DNA from 4 places in the Metabacillus sp. KH_069 genome. Region 2 is predicted to be linked to each of the others. Evidence: riboswitches for the same ligand, from Rfam matches in the RefSeq annotation. Region 2 holds a riboswitch; each other region holds the start of a gene.
The links. A riboswitch is a leader RNA that binds a small molecule or an ion and turns the genes downstream of it on or off. The one in region 2 is predicted to bind S-adenosylmethionine.
Positions count from the first base shown of each region.

Region 1: linked by a shared signal. The riboswitch ahead of mtnK (S-methyl-5-thioribose kinase) and the one ahead of AC3ISE_RS05470 (methionine biosynthesis PLP-dependent protein) in region 2 are both predicted to bind S-adenosylmethionine.
Region 3: linked by a shared signal. The riboswitch ahead of metK (methionine adenosyltransferase) and the one ahead of AC3ISE_RS05470 (methionine biosynthesis PLP-dependent protein) in region 2 are both predicted to bind S-adenosylmethionine.
Region 4: linked by a shared signal. The riboswitch ahead of AC3ISE_RS19475 (methionine ABC transporter ATP-binding protein) and the one ahead of AC3ISE_RS05470 (methionine biosynthesis PLP-dependent protein) in region 2 are both predicted to bind S-adenosylmethionine.

Region 1 covers NZ_CM174460.1:1,546,907-1,551,459, forward strand. The annotation lists gene AC3ISE_RS07625 (sugar ABC transporter substrate-binding protein) at 1-982, opposite strand, end outside; gene mtnA (S-methyl-5-thioribose-1-phosphate isomerase) at 984-2,042, opposite strand; gene mtnK (S-methyl-5-thioribose kinase) at 2,055-3,245, opposite strand; SAM riboswitch class I at 3,343-3,503, opposite strand; gene AC3ISE_RS07640 (carbon-nitrogen family hydrolase) at 3,612-4,400, opposite strand; gene AC3ISE_RS07645 (pyridoxal phosphate-dependent aminotransferase) at 4,502-4,553, shown strand, end outside.
Region 2 covers NZ_CM174460.1:1,091,142-1,095,694, reverse strand. The annotation lists gene AC3ISE_RS05480 (YfmQ family protein) at 1-201, opposite strand, end outside; gene metC (cystathionine beta-lyase) at 394-1,578, opposite strand; gene AC3ISE_RS05470 (methionine biosynthesis PLP-dependent protein) at 1,565-2,689, opposite strand; SAM riboswitch class I at 2,859-2,988, opposite strand; gene AC3ISE_RS05465 (DMT family transporter) at 3,060-3,947, opposite strand; gene AC3ISE_RS05460 (hypothetical protein) at 4,118-4,553, shown strand, end outside.
Region 3 covers NZ_CM174460.1:3,486,964-3,491,516, reverse strand. The annotation lists gene AC3ISE_RS17560 (dicarboxylate/amino acid:cation symporter) at 1-554, opposite strand, end outside; gene pckA (phosphoenolpyruvate carboxykinase (ATP)) at 723-2,312, opposite strand; SAM riboswitch class I at 2,625-2,758, shown strand; gene metK (methionine adenosyltransferase) at 2,949-4,151, shown strand; gene asnB (asparagine synthase (glutamine-hydrolyzing)) at 4,383-4,553, shown strand, end outside.
Region 4 covers NZ_CM174460.1:3,855,329-3,859,881, forward strand. The annotation lists gene AC3ISE_RS19460 (oxidoreductase) at 1-653, shown strand, start outside; gene AC3ISE_RS19465 (MetQ/NlpA family ABC transporter substrate-binding protein) at 1,079-1,909, opposite strand; gene AC3ISE_RS19470 (methionine ABC transporter permease) at 1,923-2,573, opposite strand; gene AC3ISE_RS19475 (methionine ABC transporter ATP-binding protein) at 2,563-3,594, opposite strand; SAM riboswitch class I at 3,684-3,790, opposite strand; SAM riboswitch class I at 3,873-3,980, opposite strand; gene AC3ISE_RS19480 (DUF4395 domain-containing protein) at 4,054-4,470, opposite strand.

The DNA of each region.
Region 1 (4,553 bases), 460 kb from region 2:
GAGAATAAATGTTAGGCGTTTCTTCGCCTGCAATCTTTTGATAAGCGAAACGGACCTGTACGCGGCCGACTTCGGCAGGGTCCGTTGCGGCAGTTGCAGTCCAAGGGCTGTTTTCCTGCTGCATCAGTTCAAGGTCTTCATCACTTAAGTCAATTCCGTACACTTTAATTTCATCACGCCCGGCCTGCTTGATGGCGCGAGTGGCCCCTTTTGCAAACTCATCCCATGCGGCAAAGACCGCGTCAATATCGCCTTTGTTCGGGTACTTTTTCAAGATGGCTTCCATCTGTGTTTGGGTATCTAAAGCTGTATTGGCGCTTGCTGTTCCGAATTTCGCCACTTCTTTGATGTTTGGATAGCGCTGTTTGAACGCTTCATAGATGGTGTTGCGTCTTTCCATTGGCGTAAAACCTGCGACCCAGACCGTTACGATTTCACCTTCGCCGTTTAAGTCTTCAGCTAATGTTTTAAGTGATTTCCATGCAAGGCTGTAGTCGTCCTGGTCAATGACGGTAACGCCATCTGCATTGATGTCACTGTCAAAGGCTACAACAGGGATGCCTTTAGCAACAGCTTTTTCAACAGGGCCTTGAAGGGCGTCTGCACGGCCGTGGTCAATTAAGATGGCATCCACGTTTTGCGTGATAGCTGTTTCAACATATGTAGCCATTTTTGATAAGTCGTTATCTGCGTTGTAAATTTGCACAGATCCGCCAAACTTTTCGACTTGCTCTTGAACACCTGAGATGTATTGTGAAGAAAACGTTCCAATTGACATCTGCATGATCGCTGCAATTTTGAGCGGTTTTTGTACCGCTTCAGGTACTTCGGTGCTGCCTGAAGCAACATCAGCAGCCGTTTCTTCTTTCTTTTCTTCAGAAGCTTTCGGCTCAGTGCCTGATACAGCATCCTGTTCACTTGTGCACCCCGCCAATATAAACACAAACAATGTCAGTAAAATAAATAGCCGGAACCCTTTCAATTTAAGCTTCCCCCTTGAATACTCTTTGAATTTCTGATTGATAATCACCGGATAAAACGCCTTTTTCTGTAATGATTCCCGTGATCAGATGATGGGGAGTTACGTCAAAAGCAGGATTGAACACTTTTACATGATCAGGGGCAATCTGCTGCCCGCCAAAATGGGTAATTTCCTTGGAATCGCGTTCCTCAATTGGGATGTCTGCACCGCTTTTCGTTTCAGGATCAAAAGTAGAAAGCGGGGCTGCAACATAAAACGGGATTTGAAAGGCGCCGGCTAAAAGAGCCAGATTATACGTACCGATTTTATTGGCGGTATCCCCATTTGCCGCAATGCGGTCTGCCCCGACGATGATGGCGGAAATGCCTTTTGAGAAAATCGTATGTGCTGCCATGTTGTCGGTAATCAGCGTCACATCGACATCTGCCTGCATAAGCTCCCAAGTTGTGAGGCGTGCACCTTGCAGAACAGGGCGTGTTTCACATGCGTAAACGGATAGATGGATGTTTTTTTCTTTAGCAAGATAGAATGGTGCAAGAGCCGTTCCGTAACGGGCAGTAGCAATGGAACCTGCATTGCAGATCGTCATGACAGAATCACCGTCTTTAAAAAGAGGGAGGGCGTTCTCGCCGATTCTGCGGCACGTCGCTTCGTCTTCTACTTGGATTTGTATGGCCTCATGAAGCAGGCTGGTTTTCGCTTCGTTAACAGAAACGGCACCTTGCACGCTTTTTACCAGCCTGCCGAGGGCCCAGAATAAATTAACGGCTGTCGGTCTTGAGCTTGCAAGATAATCATGATCGCGGGTAAGCTGGCTGTGAAATTCATCTAAATTCTCGGTTTCATACTGTTTGGCAGCTAGAGCAAGGCCAAAGGCGGCGGTTATTCCGATGGCAGGAGCACCGCGCACTTTTAATGCTTGAATCGCTTCCCAAACGTCTCTGACCGATTCAAGTTTTATATATTCTGTCACAGCAGGGAGCTTTTGCTGATCCAGCAGACGGATATACGTTTCTTTCCATTCGACAGAACGGGGAATGATGGTATTTGTATAAGACATGATGATTTCTCCTTATCTGACAGGTACTTGTTTAAAATAATCTGAAAGTTCTGCAGTAGTTTTAATAGCTTGGCGATTCTTAACAAGCTTGCTTCCTAAATCAAGTGCACGCTGTTTTGCTTCAATTTTTCGCTCGTAAGGTTCAATCGAATCAAGATCCGCTACGTGGGCAAGGCCGATTGTCCGTCTGATGATTTCAATGCCTGCAAAACCGATTGCATCTTCAAACGCTTTTTCAAGAATAAAAGAAAGGTAGCCGTCCACTTTTGCGTAAGCTTCCAGACTGTCATTCTTCCATGCTTCAGAAAATTCTTTTTCAAAAACAGTCCAGGCTGTTTCGATATGATCCAGAAGAACCTGCTGTTTCTCTTCGTCCCTTGAAATGGCATTCATTAAAAGGTTTGCGAAGAAGTGGCCAAGATCGAATCCAATCGGACCATAGTAGGCGAATTCAGGGTCAATCACCTTCGTTTCTGTTTCACTTGCAAAAATACTGCCTGTGTGAAGATCGCCGTGAACAAGCGTTTCAGCTTCTGTCAGAAATTTATGTTTTAATTTAGCCACTTCCAGTTTTAGCTGACCATCGTTCCAAATGGTTTCAGCATCCTGTCGCAGCTCTTCTTCAAAGATGTTTGACTCATAGTCGAAAAACGGGTCTGTAAAGACGAAATCTTCAGTTATTTTGCAAAGCTCGGGGTTCGAAAATTGTTTGACAAACTGTTTTTTTACCTGCGGATTCAGTGCGAAATCAGAATTGTAGAATAATGTTTTTCCTAAAAACTCGCCGATGTGTCTTCCTAAAAGCGGGAAGTCCTTGCCTGCAATCAAACCGGCTCTTGCAATCTGCAGATGAGAGAGATCTTCCATTGCCGTGATGGCCAGAGTTTCATCCGTGTAATAAATCTTCGGCACATAGGCACTTGCCACTTCTGCCTGTTTCAGCAGGGCGCTGCTTTCAATTCTGGCGCGGTCAAGAGTAAGCGGCCAGCTTTCGCCAATTACTTTCGCATAAGGAAGCGCCTGTTTGATGATGATGCCTTTTTGATTTTGATTCACTATGTGAAAAACAAGGTTCAAGTTGCCGTCGCCAATTTCCCTGCACGTCAGGACACTTTTTTCTTCAAACAATCCAAGTCGGATGGCTAGAGCTACAGCGGCACTCTCAGTTAACGGTTCATAAGCAGATGATCGATAGTTTGACATGGTTTATAACCCTCCAGATTTAATAGTTAGAGGCTTTTCAGGCAATAAGAAAAGCCTCTTCCACAGTGAAAGAGGCTTGAAGTCATAGGCTTCGCACCTCTTATCTGCCAGAAAGAAATTCTTTCTGTTGGAATTAGCACCGTGCCTTGTGGGAGAAATCTCCCCGCGCATAAAAAACTGCGCCCCATTTTACAATGGTTTTACGGTCGGTTGCTGGGCGTCATCGGGCCAAATCCCTCAGCCTACTCTTGATAAGAGATAGTATGAAATTAACGTTTCGTGATATGAAAATGTATTCGCATAATTTGGAATTTATCACTTGCTCTGAATGTTAACAGGTAAAATGAAAAACTGTCAATACTTTTTTTAAGAGTAAAAATGAGGAAGTCTGTCTTTGAAAATAGGAATTTGTTTCCTGATTTCTTTTACTTTCTCCATCTGGAGCACTGCTGTAATGGAGGTTTGCTCTGTCCCGGCCTCAGCTAAAATTTCTCCCCACGGATCAATGATCATCGAATGGCCGGCGAACTCATTTTTCGGATCACTGCCTGAGCGGTTGCAGGCTACAACAAAACACTGATTTTCAATCGCACGGCTGATCAGCATTGATTTCCAGTGATGAAGTCTTTGGAGCGGCCATTCCGCCACTACATAAAGAATTTCCGCTCCTTGTGTTGTGTGAACACGGATCCATTCAGGGAACCGGATGTCATAGCAAATGACGCCCGCACTCTGCAAACCGTCAAGTTGAAACAGGCCTTTTTCAGTTCCGCCGTTTAAATACAGGTGCTCATCCATCAGTTTAAAAAGATGAAGCTTGCTGTATTCATGGATAAGCTCACCATGTCTATTAAAAATGTACATCGTGTTGGTCACGCCTGATTCCGTTTTTTTCGCAACAGAACCAGCCACAATATGGACTTCATATGTTTTAGCCAGACTGCTTACAAAAGCGATTGTGTTAGTTCCGTCTGGATCTGCAATCTCTTCAAGCCGGGTAAGATCATAGCCGGTCGTCCACAGTTCAGGGAGAACGATCACGTCCGGTTTTTCAGCTGCTGCAATTTTTTCTATTTCTTTTTTTACCGTTTCAATATTTGCTTTTGGGTTACCGAATACAAGGTCTATTTGCAGGCAAGCCACTTTTGGATTCATCAGTCGTCATCTCCGCCTTAAAAATTTTTCTTTACAAGCTGACTTTAACAATATATGATTTTTCACTAGAATTTCAAGAATTTTTTGAGAAGGTGTAAAACATGAAAAACTTCAATCAATCACAGTTATTAAATAAGCTTCCAAAGCAGTTTT
Region 2 (4,553 bases):
GTTAAAATCATTAATTACTTGTATTTTGCCTTCACCTTTCAAGGATTTCCCATCAATGGTTACTGTAGAATTTGAGTCACTGAGTTTTGAATGAATCTCAAATTTGCTGATAAGCCAATCGACACTAAAAGTTGGAAGACAGGTCATTACTATTTTTATAGCACTCATTAGAATTAAAGAAATTAAAACTGCCAAAGTCATATTTTCATCACCTTTACTTTAATAACTTATCTATTCCATCCTAGGGGTCCGACAATATTATACAATTAAGAACACATGTAATAACCGTCCAATTTGGAATAATTTTGACCATCCATTTCATAGTTGTCTTTAGAAATGAATCCCCTACACACAAAAAAAAACGACCCCACAAAGGAATCGTCCTAAACTCTATCAAGCTCTCAACTTATTATGCGCATGCGCAGGCAGCTTCCCCAATGCCTGCTCAAAGTCTTTGATCAAGTCGTCAGCGTCTTCAAGGCCGACGCTGATGCGCAGCAGTCCATCCGTGATCCCGCGCCGCTCCCGCTCTTCTTTTGGCATAGCGGCATGCGACATTCTTGCCGGGTATGAAAGAATGGATTCCACAGCGCCGAGGCTGACTGCGAATACTGGGAGCTCCACATTTTTGACAAGTGTGCGGACCGCATCTTCATCAGCCAGTGTGAACGATAGCACGGCACCCGGTCCGTCCGCCTGGTAGCGCTGAATGGAGTGGCCAGGATGGAACGTTAGTCCAGGATAATACACGTGACGGACAGCTTTATGCTTCGACAAGTATTCTGCGAGCTTCCGGGCAGATGCGGAAGATTGCTGAAGTCTGACGTTCAGTGTTTTGATTCCGCGTAGGACAAGCCAGCTGTCCTGCACGCCGAGTACCGCACCGAACGCATTTTGCAGTTTCCCAACCTGTGCAGCGAGCTCTGCGTCCTTTACTACTGCAAGACCGGCAAGGACATCACTGTGTCCGGCCAAAAACTTGGTTGCGCTGTGAAGCACGATATCGACTCCGAGCTCGAGCGGACGCTGCAGAACAGGTGTTAAAAATGTATTGTCTAAAAAGGTTAAACAGTTATTTGCTTTTGCAAGTTTCGTAATGCCCTGGATGTCGGTAATTTTCAAAAGCGGATTAGACGGTGTCTCCACGTAGATTACTTTTGTATTCGGCTTGATGTGCGATGCCACTTCGTGCAAATCAGTCATGTCGACAAAGCTGTATTCAATCCCGAATCTGCTCAATACATCTGTAATGATCCGGTATGTTCCGCCGTATACATCTTCCGTTATTAAAACGTGGTCGCCTTTAGACAACAATAAAAAACAGGTTGAAATGGCCGCCATTCCAGAAGCGAAGGCAAATCCTTTTGTGCCGCCTTCAAGTTCAGCAATGGTTTCTTCTAATGCCTCGCGCGTCGGGTTTCCGGATCTGCTGTAATCAAATTTGCCGTAGTCATCAAAGTCAAATTGGTGAAAAGTAGAGGAATGATGGATCGGCACGCTTACCGCTCCTGTTTCTTTTTGCACCTTTTGACGATTGTGGAGCAGTTTCGTCTCGAATTTCCAATCACCGTTGCTCAACTTTCTCCGCCTCCTTCATCAGTTCAAATGCCTGTGTTAAGTCAAGTTCCAAATCTCCTGCGTATTCAATGCCGACAGAAAATCGCAAAAGCCTGTTGCACACGCCGTTTGCAGCGCGAATCTCTTCAGGAATATCCATATGTGTCTGTGTTGCGGGATATGTGATAAAGCTTTCCACTCCGCCTAAGCTTTCAGCAAATGTAATCGTCTTTAAGGCCTTTAAAAATGGATTGACCCATTCTTCCTTCTGCAGCCTAAATGAAAGCATTCCGCCTTTGCCCGGATAAAGCACATCTGTCACCTCAGACTGATTTTCAAGAAAAGATGCGAGCTGGCCCGCATTTCTCTCATGCTGGTTCATCCGCAGAGCCAAGGTTTTCATGCCGCGGATCAAGAGCCAGGAATCAAAAGGAGAAAGCACCCCGCCGATTGCGTTGTGATGCTGGGCAAGCTCTTCGCACAGCTCCGTTCCCTTCGCAACAACCAAACCGGCAAGCACATCATTGTGACCGCCCAAATATTTAGTGGCACTATGGATCACGATGTCAGCTCCGTCTAAAATCGGTGTTTGCAGAATCGGCGTATAGAACGTGTTGTCGACAATCAGCAGCAAATTGTTTTCACGGGCTATTTTCGCAATCTTGCTGACCTCTGTTTCCTGCATCAAAGGATTTGTCGGGGTCTCAAGAAAAATGGCCTTTGTGCGTTCATTGATCAGCTGCTGCGTACAGTCCCCGTCTTTAAAATCTGCGTAGTGAAAAACAAGGCCATATTTTCTCCATTCCCGTTCGAATAATCGGTAAGTACCTCCATACAAATCAGAGGATACAATGAGCTCGTCTCCGCTTTTAAACAATGCCATAAGCGTCTGAATCGCTGCCATCCCTGAACTGAATGCATAACCCTGATCTCCGTGCTCAAGCTCTGCAATGGCCTTTTCAAGAATCTGCCGCGTCGGGTTTCCGGTGCGGACGTAATCAAATCCTGTTGATTCCCCAATACCATTGTGCCTGTAGGCTGTAGAAAAATAGACGGGCGGATTCACGGTTCCCGTTGCGTTTTCACTTCGATTTCCAATTTGAGCTAAGATTGTTTCAATGCGTTCTGACATTTCCAACACCGTCCCATAATAGTTTCTGCAAGTTTTTCTCCATTTGTGTGTTTAAACCTAAAGACTGCCATTCCATCTAATCCGGCAAAAAGACTGCATCCCAATAATATAAAAATAAAAAACGTCTTCCTCATTTAAGAAGAAGACGTTAATATCGAATGATTGCTTCTCCTTATCTCCCAAGCTTATTACCTGCGCTTGCTGGATTTAGCACCTTGGTTCGAACAGAAAGATTCCCCGTTCTTTTCCGGTTGCTGAGATTTCACAGGGCCAGAACCCTCCATCTCTCTGGATAAGAATAAATAGTATGAACTTTTTGAATTGATTGTTTTTATAACCTTATCTCATTATCAAATATTTTGCAAGGCTTTTATGAATATTTACGGTTTACCATCATCACCCCGGCAATAATCAGAAGACCTCCGGCCACGCTTGCCTTCAAAATCGGTTCATGCAGCAATATCACTGCTGCAATCACAGTTGCAAGGGGTTCAAAGTACAGAAAAGATGACACTTTAGTTGCCTCCATGACTTCGAGCGCTTTGCCCCAAAACCAGTATGCGACTGCGGAGACAAAAATTCCGAGAAACAGCAAATGAGTCCAATTTTCCTTTGTCAGATAAGCCATCTGAACCAAGCCATTATTTCTTAAAAAGAAAGGAAGAGTCATGATAAAGCCGAAGGAGCATGTATAAAAAGTAACTGTCAGCGCGGGATATGGGATCTTCAGTTTTTTTATCAAAATCGAATAAACCGCCCAATTCAATGTACTTAAAATCATCAGCAAGTAACCGATGTTAGCGTGAAAAGGTAAAGACCCGCCTTGTCCATATGAAGTTATTAAAAGAACGCCGAGTACAGCAATTGTCATGCCCGCTGCTTTAAAAAGCGTAAATGTTTCTTTCAAAAAGAGAGTGGCCAGAACAGCTGTGAAAATCGGGGAAAAAGAGATGATCCATCCCGCTTGCGATGCCTGAATAGACTGTAAGGCTGCTGCTTGAAACACTTGATGAACAAAGATGCCAAGCACAGAAAGGATAAAAATGGACGGAAGATGAGCCACCTTCATTTTGAATGGCTGACGAAGGAGCAAAAGCAGGAAAAATAAAAAGACAGCTGCAATACAAAAGCGCAAAGCAAGCAATGTAAAAGGTTCTAGCTGACTTAAAACAGCTTTCGTTGAAACAAAGGATATTCCCCAGAAAGAAATTGAAACGGCTGCATAGATACTTGCTGTCACATGAACAGATTTCCTCATTTTCAGGCATTTTCCTCCCTTGCACCGGGCTTGTCTTTATATAAGGAATATGTGCTGAAGAATGGAATTATGCCGCGTCCTGAATCTGTCAAAAACCGTTCAAATCAACTGTCTTTTTTTTACATATTTTCATGATATATTTATCCTATAAGTGAAAGGTGGCGATACGAATGACACATTCATTAACAAAGCCAAAATGGGGTCTTTTTGCAGCATTGGTTCTTCTCATTGCCGGATCAAATGCCGCAATCTACCGTTTTCCATTCATGCAGCCTGTTCCGCAGGGAGCAGCTCTAGGTTCTCTGCTTGATTTTCTGGTTGTGATACCGCTTTTAACCTACTTGTTTATCTTAAGAAAAAGGTACTCCCTTACCTATCTGGTTCCTGTCATCCTTGCCGGTTATGGATTTGCCCGCTTTCTCATCCCCGTTCAGCAAATGAAGGCTTTCTCCTTTATACCGTGGCTGCTTTTTGCTTGTGAAGCTCTTGTTTTACTCGCGGAGATTTTTATCCTTATTCTCTTTTTTAAGAAACTTCCGCGAATCATTGGAGATTACAAGTTGAATACTGATCTCCCATTCTTTTTTCCAAAAGCGAAAGCCGCTT
Region 3 (4,553 bases), 2.0 Mb from region 2:
ATATTTGCGAAAATGCCAAAAATGTGGAATGGAAGCAGCGGGATAATCGCTGTTTTTATCAATTTCTCAACGATCTTTTGAAAATCTTCAAACGCATTTTGCAGTGTATTTCCTTTGATGGATGCAAGTCCAATTCCAATGATGAAAGAGAAAATGAGAGCGCTCATGACTTCCATAACAGGCGGCATACCAATTTCAAAGTATGGTTTTAATAAAAATTCCTCAGGGTTATCAGTTTTTACGAGCTGATTTCCAGAAATGAATTTTGGCAGAATAGATGAACCGGCAGCGAACGCCAGCAGTCCTGCAAAAATCGTAGAGATATAGGCCAGACCTGTAGTAATGCCAAGCAATTTACCAGCACCTTTACCAAGCTGGCCGATGCCAGGTGCAATAAATCCAATAATGATAAATGGAATGACAAAGCCTATAAAGTTGCCGAATATCCCATTAAATGTTGCAAATCCTTTTACGAGCCATTCTGGTGAAATACTGCCGATTACGACACCCAGAATAATAGCCAGTATGATTTGCGGTAAAAGTCCGAGCTTCAATTTCATGATGTTGTCCTCCTGAAAGATACATGTGTACATGTGTTATAGAATTACTTTAGCACAGGTATGAAGGGTTTGGTATAAAAAATGTTCATTTTTATTTTATTAATATATGGAAAAGAAAATGAAAAAGCCATGCCAGAGTGTATGGCATAGCTTTTGAAAGGGTTATACAGCTGGTCCGCCAAGGGTCTCGATCTCAGCTGAAACATTATTGAACTTCTTGAAGTTTTGTTTGAATTTGCCTGCAAGCTCTTTTGCTTTTTCATTATAAGCATCCACGCTGTTCCAAGTTTTAACCGGCTGAAGCACTTCATCAGGTACACCTGGCACATGAATTGGAATTTGTAGTCCGAAGTGTTCATCTGTGACAGTTTCCACATTGTCTAATTCACCTTCAAGAGCGGATTGAACCATGGCGCGGGTATATTTCAGTTTCATGCGCTGTCCAGTTCCGTATTCTCCGCCAGTCCAGCCTGTGTTTACTAAGAAAACATTAGCCTGATGCTCATCAATCTTCCGGCCGAGCATCTCTGCATAAACAGTAGCAGGAAGAGGGAGGAAAGGCGATCCAAAGCATGTTGAGAATGTTGCCTGAGGTGATGTAATGCCGCGTTCAGTTCCAGCAAGCTTGCTTGTGTATCCGCTTAAAAAATGGTACATAGCCTGTTCTTTTGTTAACTTGCTGATAGGAGGCAGAACGCCAAATGCATCAGCCGTTAAAAAAACAATTGTATGAGGGTGGCCGGCAATACTAGGCTTCACAATGTTATCCATTGCTTCAAGCGGGTAAGCCGCTCTTGTATTTTCAGTAAAGAAAGTATCATCATAGTCAGCAATTCTTGTATCATCGTCAAGGACTACATTTTCAAGCACTGACCCGAATCTTATCGCATCAAAGATTTGAGGCTCTTTTTCACGTGAGAGGTTGATGCACTTGGCATAACAGCCTCCTTCGATATTAAAAACACCTGCATTTGACCAGCCGTGCTCATCATCACCGATTAATTTGCGTTTTGGATCAGCAGAAAGGGTGGTTTTTCCTGTTCCTGACAGACCGAAGAAAAGGGCAACATCGCCTTCCTGGCCAACATTTGCAGAGCAGTGCATTGGCAGGATACCGCTTTCAGGAAGCAGGTAGTTCATGACAGAGAAAATGGATTTTTTCATCTCTCCAGCATATTCAGTACCGCCGATAAGAATGGTTCTTTTCTCAAATGAAATGATGATAAATGTTTCAGAATTTGTTCCATCCACAGCAGGATCTGCTTTAAAGTTTGGAGCAGAAACGATTGTGAACGGATTGTCATGCTGAATCAGCTCATCCACGCTCTCTGGCTGGATAAATAATTGCTGAGCAAACAGGTTGTGCCATGCGAATTCATTTACAACCTGGATCGGCAGGCGGTATTTTGCGTCAGCGCCGGCAAAGCCTTTGAAAACAAAGAGCTCATTGCGGTCTTTTAAGTATGAAAGAACTTTTAAGTACAACTTTTCAAATGCCGTTTCTGAGAAAGGCTGATTAACAGCTCCCCACTCAATTTTGTCATTTGTTGAATTTTCATTTACAATAAATTTATCTTTAGGTGAACGTCCTGTGTAAGTACCCGTTGTTGCACGGACAGCTCCCGTCGAAGTTAATGTTCCTTCACCCCGTTCTAAGACTTTTTCAACAAGAACAGGAACTGATAAGTTATGAAATGCATTTTCCCCTTTAAGTAATACATCAAGCTCATTTGTAATTTCGATTGAATTCATCCCATACCCATCCTTTACCTATATTTCTATTATTATTTTTAACTATATCTTAAAGTGACTCTTCTTAATTAGTATAACACATTAAAATAAATAGTCTATACTATTTAACTTATTCTACGTACAAATTGATGAAATGGAACTGCTTAAAGAACGTTTTCGATGAAAATGATACATATATAATAGGAAGTGTTTTTATTTCGGCATTTTGTGGAAACATACCAAAAGGGAACAGAAAAATCTTATCCGAAAACCTTGTCATTTTTTGTTGACACCTGGAGGAAATATACGATATTATATGTCCTTGAACGGATTCTCTTATCCCGAGCTGGTGGAGGGACAGGCCCAATGAAACCCAGCAACCTGCTTTATTTTTAAAATTCATTCATGAATTTTTGCGAGCAAAGGTGCTAACCTGATGCAAGGCGAAAGCCCTTGATCGATAAGAGCGAAAGGCTACGATTTTAGTAAATAACCTTTCCTCGCGGGAAAGGATTTTTTATTTCGAATAAATATATTTTGCCTGAATGTACTCGTGGATTCTCCTAAAACATGCCAACTGAAATATTTTGCCGAATGGTCAAAATATGAAAGGGAATGAGTTCCGTATCATCTAACCTTTTGAGGAGGAAAACTTTAATGACTAAACAACGTCGTCTGTTTACTTCAGAGTCTGTAACTGAAGGTCATCCTGATAAAATTTGTGACCAGATTTCTGACTCGATTTTAGATGCAATCCTAGAAAAAGATGCAAATGCCCGTGTAGCTTGTGAAACATCTGTTACAACAGGTCTTGTTCTGGTTGCTGGTGAAATTACAACTTCTACTTATGTAGACATTCCAAAAATCGTTCGCGAAACGGTTAAAGAAATTGGCTACACTCGTGCAAAATATGGTTTTGATGCAGAAACATGTGCAGTCCTTACTTCAATTGATGAGCAGTCAGCAGACATCGCGATGGGTGTTGACCAGGCGCTTGAAGCACGTGAAGGAAAAATGACAGATGAGCAGATTGAAGCGATTGGTGCAGGTGACCAAGGACTAATGTTCGGTTTTGCCAATAACGAAACGAAAGAATTAATGCCGCTTCCGATCTCGCTTGCTCACAAACTTTCACGCCGTTTAACGGAAGTACGCAAAGAAGAAATTCTCCCGTACCTTCGTCCGGATGGTAAAACTCAAGTAACAGTTGAGTATGATGAAAATGACAAGCCAGTTCGCATTGATACAATTGTTATTTCAACTCAGCACCACCCTGAAATTTCATTAGAGCAAATTCAGCGCAACGTAAAAGAGCATGTTATTAACCCGGTTGTTCCAAAAGAATTAATTGATGAAGATACGAAATACTTCATCAACCCGACTGGCCGTTTCGTTATCGGCGGACCACAGGGCGATGCAGGCTTAACAGGCCGTAAAATCATCGTTGATACTTACGGAGGCTATGCTCGTCACGGCGGCGGCGCATTCTCCGGTAAAGATCCAACAAAAGTTGACCGTTCTGCAGCTTATGCAGCACGCTATGTAGCTAAGAACATTGTAGCAGCAGGCCTTGCTGATAAATGTGAAGTTCAGCTTGCTTATGCAATTGGTGTGGCACAGCCAGTATCAATCGCAATCGATACATTCGAAACAGGCAAAGTGAAGGAAGATGTGTTAGTTGACGTTGTTCGTGCTAACTTTGATCTTCGTCCAGCAGGAATCATCAACATGCTGAATCTTCGCCGTCCAATTTACAAACAAACAGCTGCTTACGGACACTTTGGCCGTAACGATCTTGACCTTCCATGGGAAAGAACGGATAAAGCAGAAGCTCTTAAAGAGCAAGCGTTAAACCGATAATTAAATGAAGGATGAAACCAGCTTTGCGGCGGGTTTCATCCTTTTTTTTATGCGTAATAGTTGGTTCTGATTAGTAGGAGATTGGCTGAGGTAATTGAAGTGATTGTACCATTGCTCTTCAAATACATAATCTCATCCTTAGACTTTATTTTGTATTATTTTGTAAAAACCTGCAACATTATCCCAATATCTGTCGTTTAATAAGCAATCAGTATTTATGGAGGGAAAAACATGTGCGGTTTTGCAGGAGTTATTGATTTTGAAAAAGTACATACAAAAAGGTACCGGGAGTATATAGAGGCAGCAAGCAGGCAAATTGTGCATAGAGGACCTGACGACAGCGGAATATTTGAGGATGAGCATGCCATCCTTGCTTTTAGGCGGCTTAGCATTATTGATGTA
Region 4 (4,553 bases), 1.7 Mb from region 2:
CCATTCAGGCGCTTACCCAATTTTTGAATGAAAGAGGCAAAATAGACATTCTTATTAATAACGCTGGATATGCATATGGAGGCTTCGGCGAGGAAATAACTGTGGATGAGTACCGAGAGCAATTTGAGACGAATTTTTTTGGCGTGATTGCCGTTACACAAGCTGTTCTTCCTTTTATGCGGTCACAGCGAAGCGGCAAGATCATTAATATGAGCAGCATCAGCGGATTGATTGGTTTTCCTGGATTGTCTCCGTATGTTTCGTCAAAACATGCACTTGAAGGCTTCAGTGAAAGTCTTCGCCTAGAAGTAAAGCCGTTCGGAATTGATGTCATTTTGGTTGAGCCCGGGTCTTTTTCTACAAATATTTGGACAACAGGCAAGAAAGTGTCGCCTGTTTCAATGGATGCAAGTTCTCCTTATTATCAATATATGATTGGAATAGAAAATGAACTTGAACTGGGAAGAGAAAAGCTTGGAAATCCAGCCGAAGTTGTTGAACTCATAGTAAAACTTTGTGAAAAAAAGACGGTTGTTAAATTGAGATACATAGTTGGGAAAGGGGTTCGTCTGTCTCTTTTCTTAAAAAGAGTTCTGCCGTGGAGCGTTTGGGAAGCGATTATTATTGGGAAACTGCTGCCCAATAAGAAATAGGGGCTGGGACAAATGGTTTTCAGCCAAAGAAAAATCCAAACTATTATGTGAAATTCCAATTTGAATTTCGTTTTAGTTCGGATTTTTTTCTTTGGCTCTTTTCATAAATATTGTTGCTACAGTACTAAATGTTAGAAACCTTAAGTGGATTGCAGCGGAAGGAACTTGACTCCTGCGGGAAATAGAGCAAAATGGGAGACCCCACAGGCAACGCCGAGGAGGCTCCCATGCTCCCCGCGGAAAGCAAGTTCCTGGAGCGGAAAGGAACGGACATTATTTATCATGAAAAACAACAATTTATGGGAAAATAGCCCTTTCTTTTAAAGGTTTTCGCACTATTCAATGTTCGGCTTTCATTCAGGAGAGGATCGTTACGTCCCAGTCTCTTTACTGTTCCACTCCTTTATTGCATATAATTCTTAATTTCATTCTCCAATTTTGCTTAGAGGCACAAATGTAGGAATCGTGCTTCCGTCATATTCTTTTTCAATAAATTTTGCAGTATCTTCTTCTTGATATAGTTCAACAATTCTCTTCAATTCTTTGCGATCTTTATCTTCTGTACGTGCTGCAATAATGTTGATATATGGAGTAGCCGTTTCATCTTCATGGAAAATGGAGTCCTTCACTGGGCTAAAGCCTGCATCCACAGCAATACCGTTATTAATGATTGATCCCGCTACGTCAGGAAGCACACGCGGTGTCTGGCCTGCAACAACAGGGACAATTTCTAGGTTTTTTGGATTTGAGACGATTTTGTCCAATGAACCATTTCCATCAAAGTCCTCAGGCAATTCAATTAAGCCTGCATCCTGAAGCAGAAGGAACGCTCTGCCCATATTTGTTGCTTCGTTTGGCACGGCAATTTTTCCGCCTTCTGGAATGTCTTTAACTGATTTATATTTTTCAGAGTAAAGCCCAAGCGGCGCGATGACAGTTGTACCAATCGGTGAAAGATCAAGATCGTGTTCTTTTTTGAATGCGTTAAAATAAGAGATAGTCTGGAATGCATTTGCATCAAGCTCACCTTCTGATAGTGCCAGATTTGGCTGTACGTAATCTGAGAATGTGACGATCTCAATATTGATGCCCTCTTTTTCAGCTTTCTTTGCAACAAAATCCCAAATGCGGTTATCTGATCCGCTAACGCCAATTTTGACATTTACTTCTTCTTTTCCGTTTGCTGTTTTGTTTCCGCAGCCCGCAGCAAGAGCTCCCAATACTAGAATTAGTGCTAAGATTATAAATTTTTTCATCCTGTTTCTCTCCCTATCGTCTTCTGATTTTTTTAGATAATAAGTTACCTGATGACTGAAGTCCCTGAACGAGCACAACAAGGATTGTAACAGTAATGATCATGACCGCCGTATCAAAGCGCTGATAGCCGTATGTAATGGCGAGATCCCCGAGTCCTCCTCCGCCGACAGCACCTGCCATCGCTGATGCTCCGACAAGACCGACTGTAGCGATTGTAAGGCTTAAAACAAGCGAGCTTAATGCTTCCGGAACGATAAATTTAAAGATGATTTGCGCTGGTGTTGCTCCCATAGCTTCTGCTGCCTCGATGACCCCTGGATCCACTTCTAATAATGAGTTTTCAATCAATCTCGCAATATATGGACCTGCATAAAAGACAAGCGGTACTACAGCTGCTGCTGTCCCAATTGAAGTTCCTACAATTAATCTGGTAAGAGGAACAATTGCGACCATTAAAATGATAAAGGGTACAGAACGGAAGATATTGACGACGCCGTTCAAGATATTAAAAATAATGGCATTCTCCCATAGGTGACCTTTTCTTGTGATGACCAGCAGCACACCAAGCGGCAGTCCGATCAAGGTTGAGAAAAGCAATGAAAAACCTGTCATCGCAAGTGTTTCTATCAGTGCATCAATAATTTGCTGTGAATCAACTAGCATGTGCTTCCACCTCTTTCACTGTGACATTTTCCTGATTCATCACTAATAAAGCCCGTTTAATTTCACTTTCCGTTCCCTGAAGTTCAACAATCAAATGACCGAACGGGATGCCCTGAAGCTCTGTGATGTTTCCAAATAAAACATTGATATCAAGATCAAACCGTTTTGCAATCTGAGATAGCAGCGGCTGTCCTGAAGATTTGCCGACAAAGTTAATTTTGAAAATCTGTCCCGGAGCATTCTCCTCCTGCACTAATTTCAGCACAGATTCCGGGATGGAATCGTTCAGAACCGAGCTGACAAAATTCGAAGCTGTTTTTGTTTGCGGATTTGAGAAAACATCGAAGACTGAACCTGATTCGATAATTTTTCCGCCCTCGATCACGGCCACCCTGTCGCAAACCTCCCTGATGACGGACATCTCATGGGTGATCATTAAAATCGTTATGTTGTATTCCTGATTAATCTTCTTCAAAAGCTTCAGAATGGAGCCTGTTGTTTGAGGATCAAGTGCGGACGTTGCTTCATCGCACAATAGAATAGAAGGCTGTGTTGCAAGTGCTCTGGCTATTCCGACACGCTGCTTTTGACCGCCTGATAATTGGTCAGGATATTGGTTCGCTTTATCCTCTAAACCTACAAATGACAATAATTCTGTTACTCTTTCTTTGATTACTTTTTGAGAGGTTTTTGCAAGAAGAAGCGGCATCGCAACATTGGCGAATACCGTTTTGGAATTCAGCAGATTGAAATGCTGAAAGACCATGCCGATTTTGCGCTTAACCTGCCTTACTTCCTTTTGGGAAAGAGCTGTTAAATCAAGATTATCGACAATGATTTTCCCAGAGCTTGGACGCTCAAGCAAATTCACTGTGCGGATCAGTGTGCTTTTACCGGCTCCGCTGAATCCGATCACTCCGCAAATTTCCCCTTGTTTAACATGAAGGTCAATGCCGTCAAGTGCTCTCACTTCATTACCTCCGCTGTTATAAACCTTTGTGACGCCTTCAAATTGAATCATATGTATGCCTCCCGCAATTTTTAAAATAAAAAAACCCTCTTCTATCCGACAAGAAGAGGGCATGACTTCATAAAGAATCACTAGGTCTCTTCTTATCTCCCAGGCTTCTCGCCTGCTGGAATTGGCACAGTACTTTTTAGAAAAGTCCGCTGCCGAAGCATCATCAGGCCAGTCCCTCCGCTTCTCTGGATAAGAAATCTATTAATTTTTTGAAAACAAAAAACCTCTTCCTGAAAGCCAAGAAGAGGGTAAGATCATAGGTAAAAGACCGTTCACTCTTCTTATCTCTCAAGCGAAATCACGCTTGTTGGAGTTGGCACAGTTCTCATGGGAGTCTGCTGCCGAGGTTTCAAAGGGCCAAATCCCTCCACCTCTCGTGATAAGAAGTTTCATATTTTCGATGTGAGTCCTACTTTACGCTGGTATTTTCAGAAAGTCAACACTTTTTCAGAAAAATTATCACTGCTTAGAAAGCCTGCGGTATCGATATTGCTGCCACTGAAAACGAATAAAGCAGCCCACACAAAAGCCCAAAATGGCAACAAATGCAGCAAGCGCGACCATAACGGTAAAGATATATGCCAGAGTCATCCAGTTCATCATATATCCAAGAAAACCAAGGCTAAGACAGATCACTGCAATAAGCTGATTAAACTGCTGCTGGTCAAAATCCTCTGGTATATATTCTGAAGGCTTTTTTCTCAAAAAGAGCTTTGCCGTCTTCATAATAGGATTAAATTTAAAAAGAAGTCCCATTAATCCTGCTATTAGAGGTATAAGAAGAAACCAGCCAAATCCTGTAATCCAAGCGGCTGCAACAGATAAAACAATAAACCATTGATTCGTTAATACAAGAGGTTTAGGAATGGCGTTCATTTAAATCCCACCTGTCTGATTGGAATATAAGTATTTTACTCCAGTTTTTGTCTTTTGTGAAGACAAATGCTTCAGGAATCTAT